Regions from separate parts of the Peribacillus sp. ACCC06369 genome, predicted to be linked through region 1. Evidence: a T-box and tRNA genes for the amino acid it is inferred to sense, from the RefSeq annotation. Region 1 holds a T-box; the other holds one or more tRNA genes.
The links. The T-box of region 1 lies ahead of argS (arginine--tRNA ligase). A T-box ahead of a tRNA ligase gene usually reads a tRNA of that ligase, here a tRNA-Arg.

Region 1 (3,400 bases):
TCACGATCAAAATTGATGATAAATCACCCTTATGGTTTTATGTCATCGAGTAGGAGTTCTATTTCATTTAAAAAGAATCCATTTTGATCAATCTTCCGTCAAAATGGATTCTTTATTCGTTAAACGTTACATTTTAGTCGGCGCTGAAATTCCCAATAAACTTAGCGCATCCTTTAATACCGTCGCTACGGAAAAAGCGAACGAGAGCTTCATTTGTTTCCATTCATCTTCAACCAAGATTTTCGTATGTGCATAATACTTATTGAATGCGCGTGATAACTGCAAGCTGAATTTCGCGATTTGTGATGGGTCGGCTTGTTCAAATGATTTTTGGACAATGAGCGGATATTGCTCCAGCAGCTGGAGTACTGACCAAGCATATTCTCCTAAAGCTTCAAAATGGTTGGCCTGCTCTTTATATTCACCTTTTTCAAGCAATGATGAAATTCGCGCAAATGTGTACTGTACATAAGGACCCGTTTCTCCCTCAAAATTCATCATTTGCTCTAATGAAAAATCAATATCGTTCATGCGGTGATTTTTTAAATCATTAAAGATTACCGCTCCGACACCAACCTGTTTCGCAACCAGTTCTTTCTGTTCAAGTGCCTGATTTTTTTCTTCGATATTGCGCTTTGCAGTTTCGATTGCCTCTGCCAATACATCCGCAAGCAGCACGACTTTCCCTTTACGTGTCGACATTTTCTTACCGTCTTTTAACATCATGCCAAATGCTACGTGCTGTAAGTCATTTGACCAATCGTACCCCATTTTCCCAATGACATTAAAGAGTTGTTTAAAATGCAGGGATTGTTCGTTTCCTACAACGTAAAATGTTTTCTTCGCATCATACTGCTTTTTACGATACAGTGCTGCTGCTAAATCACGCGTCGCATAAAGTGTCGCACCGTCCGTTTTCGTAATCAAGCAAGGCGGCATATCTTCCAATTCCACGACATAAGCACCTTCGGAAAGGGTAAGTAAGCCTTTTTCATTCAATTCCTCGACAACAACATCCATCTTGTCATTGTAAAACGCTTCGCCAGCATAGGTATCAAAACGGATGCCCAATAAATCATAAATCGTATCGAATTCTTTTAAAGACGCATCCCTGAACCATTTCCATAGTGCCAGTGCCTCCTCGTCTCCATCTTCAAGCGACTTGAAGCTAGCGCGTGCTTGGTCATTCAACGATTCATCCGTTTCAGCCATAGCATGGAACTTCACATAGATTTTCAATAATTCTTGAATCGGGGAAGCTTCGATTGCCTCTTTGTCTCCCCACAGCTTATACGCGACGATCAATTTGCCGAATTGCGTGCCCCAATCCCCTAAATGATTAATACGCACGGCATTGTAGCCATTTTTTTCAGCAATGTTAGCCAGTGCATTCCCTATGACCGTTGAGCGTAAGTGCCCCATGGAAAAAGGCTTGGCAATATTCGGGGATGAATAATCAATCACGACATTTTCCTGTACAGGCTGCTTCGAACCATACTGCTCCTTCTCACTTAATATGGTTTGCAGCACATTTTCCGTCACCATCTTTTGATTGACGAAGATATTCAGATAGCCACCCACTACGTTCACTTCGTGGATCAATTGACCGTTTAATTGCTCAGCTATTTCAGACGCAATAACTTGAGGTGATTTTCTAAATTTTTTTGCAAGTGTAAAGCACGGAAAGGCGACATCACCTAACTCCATTAATTTAGGCTTTTCCATTAATTTTTCTATTTCACTTGCTGGCAATTCATTGTTTAAAGCAGTTGAAATTAATGCTGCAATTGTTTTATTCATCGTCATTTCCCCTCCTAAAAAAACAAAAAAGCCCCCGTCTCTAAATAAGAGACGAGAGCATAGATTCCCGTGGTACCACTCTAGTTGCCACAAATCGTGACCACTTTCCATTGTTAACGAGGTGACTCCCCGATGTTCCCTACTAAACGTTTCAAGAAATTTCTCCAAAGTGCGCTTCATTCATCCGTCCTGCATTAGGCTCACACCGTCCCTAACTCGCTTTCCATTTCAAAATGAACTACTCTCTTTATCACAGAATTTTCAATATTATGATTTAATCCATCGTACACAATTTAAAAATACGTGTCAACACAGGATTTCAGATCCAACCGGTTATAAGCCTCAATATGACTAACCAGCCGGTAACTTCATTTTATCCTTGATGGTTGAAAAATATTTCCTTACGGTACCAATTGGGTTTCTTTGCTGATTAGATGGTTCATTTGTGGTTTGACCATCGGCTAACAGGCCTAACACTCCCATTTCCCGGGTATTATTGTTGGAAGACTCATCTGTAAGTTCGGGGGAGTATATACGCTCGCCATCCATTATTCTGCGAATCGAGCAGGCTAACTCTTCGCTCGGGCCATCCTTCAATAAATAACCACTTACATTAGCTTTTAACGCAAGTTGAAAATAACCAGTCCTTCGAAATGTCGTTAATATAATCACTTTGCATTCAAATGACTTTAAAGCTTCTGCTGCCTCAAGTCCCCTCATTACAGGCATCTCCATATCCATGATACAAACATCAGGCTGTAATTGGTTCACAAGAGTGATCGCTTCTTCTCCATTACTGGCTTGCCCGACAATTTCTATATCTTCTTCAAGATTGAGTAGAGAACTTATTGCCTCTAACAGCATTTGCTGATTCTCTGCAATGACAATTCGAATCATTTTAAGTTCTCTCCTTTATCGAGTCGCTTATATGAAGCAAAGACTCCCCCTAATCCAAGGATTATTAAGGGAGTCTGGAATGATCCATGAACGTTACAGTTCAGATTTCACTTGAGCGGAAACGCTTTTTTTCGTTAAATATTTTATGTCTTTGAAGCCAACAAAATTCTTGTTTTTCTCATCCCATAAACGGAAACGGAGTGAGCTCAAGCTTGTCGCAAGAGTAATCGTTGGAACGTTCTCTAATGGCTGCGTATTATTGTGCGCCATTTCCAATTTATAGTTAGGTACCCTTGGACTTAAATGGTGAACATGATGGTAACCGATATTACCAGTAAGGAACTGCATCAGTTTTGGAAGCTTATAAAAAGAACTTCCTTCCACTGCTGCCAATACATATTCCCACTCCTCATTTTCTTCAAAATAAGAGTCCTCAAATGTATGCTGGACGTAAAACAGCCAAATGCCCACTGAACCAGAAATCATGAAAATGGAACCTTGTACTAAAAGAAACGTCTGCCAACCTACTGCCAGGCAAAGTAATGCCACTAAAACAACGATTATTACATTCGTCAAATAAGTATTCATTTTTTCCTTCTTTCTAGCACCTTTACGGTTAAATCTATTCTTAAGAAGGAAAACATAAATTGGACCTATTCCAAACATAACCAATGGATTGCGATAAAAACGATAGGCAAAACGA
Region 2 (3,400 bases), 4.4 Mb from region 1:
GGGACGAAAGTCGGGCTTAGTGATCCGGTGGTTCCGCATGGAAGGGCCATCGCTCAACGGATAAAAGCTACCCCGGGGATAACAGGCTTATCTCCCCCAAGAGTCCACATCGACGGGGAGGTTTGGCACCTCGATGTCGGCTCATCGCATCCTGGGGCTGTAGTCGGTCCCAAGGGTTGGGCTGTTCGCCCATTAAAGCGGTACGCGAGCTGGGTTCAGAACGTCGTGAGACAGTTCGGTCCCTATCCGTCGCGGGCGCAGGAAATTTGAGAGGAGCTGTCCTTAGTACGAGAGGACCGGGATGGACGCACCGCTGGTGTACCAGTTGTCTTGCCAAAGGCATAGCTGGGTAGCTACGTGCGGACGGGATAAGTGCTGAAAGCATCTAAGCATGAAGCCCCCCTCAAGATGAGATTTCCCATGGCGCAAGCTAGTAAGATCCCTGAAAGATGATCAGGTTGATAGGTCAGAGGTGGAAGCGTGGCGACATGTGGAGCTGACTGATACTAATAGATCGAGGACTTAACCAACGCTTTTTAAAAAATGAAATACCTTCTTATTATCTAGTTTTGAAGGAACAACGTTCCTTTATTGTTTGGTGGCGATAGCGAAGAGGTCACACCCGTTCCCATTCCGAACACGGCAGTTAAGCTCTTCAGCGCCGATGGTAGTTGGGGGTTTCCCCCTGTGAGAGTAGGACGCCGCCAAGCAGTTATATATGGAGGATTAGCTCAGCTGGGAGAGCATCTGCCTTACAAGCAGAGGGTCGGCGGTTCGATCCCGTCATCCTCCACCATTTTACACCTGCCGGTGTAGCTCAACTGGTAGAGCAACTGACTTGTAATCAGTAGGTTGGGGGTTCAAGTCCTCTTGCCGGCACCATCTTCATACAAGCTTAATATAGCATATATAAATAGTTTATATGAGCCATTAGCTCAGTTGGTAGAGCATCTGACTTTTAATCAGAGGGTCGAAGGTTCGAATCCTTCATGGCTCACCATTTTATTATGCGGGTGTGGCGGAATTGGCAGACGCACCAGACTTAGGATCTGGCGCCGCAAGGCGTGGGGGTTCAAGTCCCTTCACCCGCATGTTTGCGGAAGTAGTTCAGTGGTAGAATACAACCTTGCCAAGGTTGGGGTCGCGGGTTCGAATCCCGTCTTCCGCTCCACTATTTATTTATGCCGGGGTGGCGGAACTGGCAGACGCACAGGACTTAAAATCCTGCGGTAGGTGACTACCGTACCGGTTCGATTCCGGTCCTCGGCACCATCTTAATATGCGCCCGTAGCTCAATTGGATAGAGCATCTGACTACGAATCAGAAGGTTGTAGGTTCGACTCCCGCCGGGCGCACCATATTTTTTTCGGGAAGTAGCTCAGCTTGGTAGAGCACTTGGTTTGGGACCAAGGGGTCGCAGGTTCGAATCCTGTCTTCCCGACCATGATTTTTTTGGGGCCTTAGCTCAGCTGGGAGAGCGCCTGCCTTGCACGCAGGAGGTCAGCGGTTCGATCCCGCTAGGCTCCACCAAAAAAAACTTGACAAGCCCAAATGGCTTTGATATGATTAGAAAGTTGATTCTTTAAAAGGATCAAATTGCTCTTTGAAAACTGAACAAAACAAAGCGCCAACGTTAAATTTTAAGTGAGCACACACTATCAAAAAAGCAAAATGAGCAAGTCAAACATTTCTTCGGAGAGTTTGATCCTGGCTCAGGACGAACGCTGGCGGCGTGCCTAATACATGCAAGTCGAGCGAATCGATGGGAGCTTGCTCCCTGAGATTAGCGGCGGACGGGTGAGTAACACGTGGGCAACCTGCCTATAAGACTGGGATAACTTCGGGAAACCGGAGCTAATACCGGATACGTTCTTTTCTCGCATGAGAGAAGATGGAAAGACGGTTTCGGCTGTCACTTATAGATGGGCCCGCGGCGCATTAGCTAGTTGGTGAGGTAATGGCTCACCAAGGCGACGATGCGTAGCCGACCTGAGAGGGTGATCGGCCACACTGGGACTGAGACACGGCCCAGACTCCTACGGGAGGCAGCAGTAGGGAATCTTCCGCAATGGACGAAAGTCTGACGGAGCAACGCCGCGTGAACGAAGAAGGCCTTCGGGTCGTAAAGTTCTGTTGTTAGGGAAGAACAAGTACCAGAGTAACTGCTGGTACCTTGACGGTACCTAACCAGAAAGCCACGGCTAACTACGTGCCAGCAGCCGCGGTAATACGTAGGTGGCAAGCGTTGTCCGGAATTATTGGGCGTAAAGCGCGCGCAGGTGGTTCTTTAAGTCTGATGTGAAAGCCCACGGCTCAACCGTGGAGGGTCATTGGAAACTGGGGAACTTGAGTGCAGAAGAGGAAAGTGGAATTCCAAGTGTAGCGGTGAAATGCGTAGAGATTTGGAGGAACACCAGTGGCGAAGGCGACTTTCTGGTCTGTAACTGACACTGAGGCGCGAAAGCGTGGGGAGCAAACAGGATTAGATACCCTGGTAGTCCACGCCGTAAACGATGAGTGCTAAGTGTTAGAGGGTTTCCGCCCTTTAGTGCTGCAGCTAACGCATTAAGCACTCCGCCTGGGGAGTACGGCCGCAAGGCTGAAACTCAAAGGAATTGACGGGGGCCCGCACAAGCGGTGGAGCATGTGGTTTAATTCGAAGCAACGCGAAGAACCTTACCAGGTCTTGACATCCTCTGACAACCCTAGAGATAGGGCTTTCCCCTTCGGGGGACAGAGTGACAGGTGGTGCATGGTTGTCGTCAGCTCGTGTCGTGAGATGTTGGGTTAAGTCCCGCAACGAGCGCAACCCTTGATCTTAGTTGCCAGCATTCAGTTGGGCACTCTAAGGTGACTGCCGGTGACAAACCGGAGGAAGGTGGGGATGACGTCAAATCATCATGCCCCTTATGACCTGGGCTACACACGTGCTACAATGGATGGTACAAAGGGCTGCAAACCTGCGAAGGTAAGCGAATCCCATAAAGCCATTCTCAGTTCGGATTGTAGGCTGCAACTCGCCTACATGAAGCCGGAATCGCTAGTAATCGCGGATCAGCATGCCGCGGTGAATACGTTCCCGGGCCTTGTACACACCGCCCGTCACACCACGAGAGTTTGTAACACCCGAAGTCGGTGAGGTAACCTTTATGGAGCCAGCCGCCTAAGGTGGGACAGATGATTGGGGTGAAGTCGTAACAAGGTAGCCGTATCGGAAGGTGCGGCTGGATCACCTCCTTTCTAAGGATAATTACGAGAGCGCTTTTGTTTTGTTCAGTTTTGAATGAGTAATTCATTCAGATAGGGAAGAAAAACATCACGATGTGATGGATTCTTTCTGCTTTGTTCCTTGAAAACTAGATAATAGATAGAAGGCAATTAATTTTTTTCAAAGCATCTG

Region 2: it has a tRNA-Arg gene. The T-box ahead of argS (arginine--tRNA ligase) is inferred to sense a tRNA for this amino acid. The anticodon was not compared.

The regions. Positions count from the first base shown of each region.
Region 1 covers NZ_JAUCEN010000002.1:4,483,083-4,486,482, forward strand. The annotation lists partial or broken gene QUF78_RS27915 (SET domain-containing protein-lysine N-methyltransferase) at 1-53, shown strand, start outside; gene argS (arginine--tRNA ligase) at 127-1,800, opposite strand; T-box leader at 1,845-2,063, opposite strand; gene QUF78_RS22710 (response regulator) at 2,152-2,697, opposite strand; gene desA (Delta(5) desaturase DesA) at 2,791-3,400, opposite strand, start outside.
Region 2 covers NZ_JAUCEN010000002.1:95,194-98,593, forward strand. The annotation lists rRNA gene QUF78_RS01210 (23S ribosomal RNA) at 1-530, shown strand, start outside; rRNA gene rrf (5S ribosomal RNA) at 595-710, shown strand; tRNA gene QUF78_RS01220 (tRNA-Val) at 721-796, shown strand; tRNA gene QUF78_RS01225 (tRNA-Thr) at 807-882, shown strand; tRNA gene QUF78_RS01230 (tRNA-Lys) at 925-1,000, shown strand; tRNA gene QUF78_RS01235 (tRNA-Leu) at 1,010-1,091, shown strand; tRNA gene QUF78_RS01240 (tRNA-Gly) at 1,097-1,171, shown strand; tRNA gene QUF78_RS01245 (tRNA-Leu) at 1,184-1,272, shown strand; tRNA gene QUF78_RS01250 (tRNA-Arg) at 1,282-1,358, shown strand; tRNA gene QUF78_RS01255 (tRNA-Pro) at 1,368-1,444, shown strand; tRNA gene QUF78_RS01260 (tRNA-Ala) at 1,455-1,530, shown strand; rRNA gene QUF78_RS01265 (16S ribosomal RNA) at 1,690-3,240, shown strand.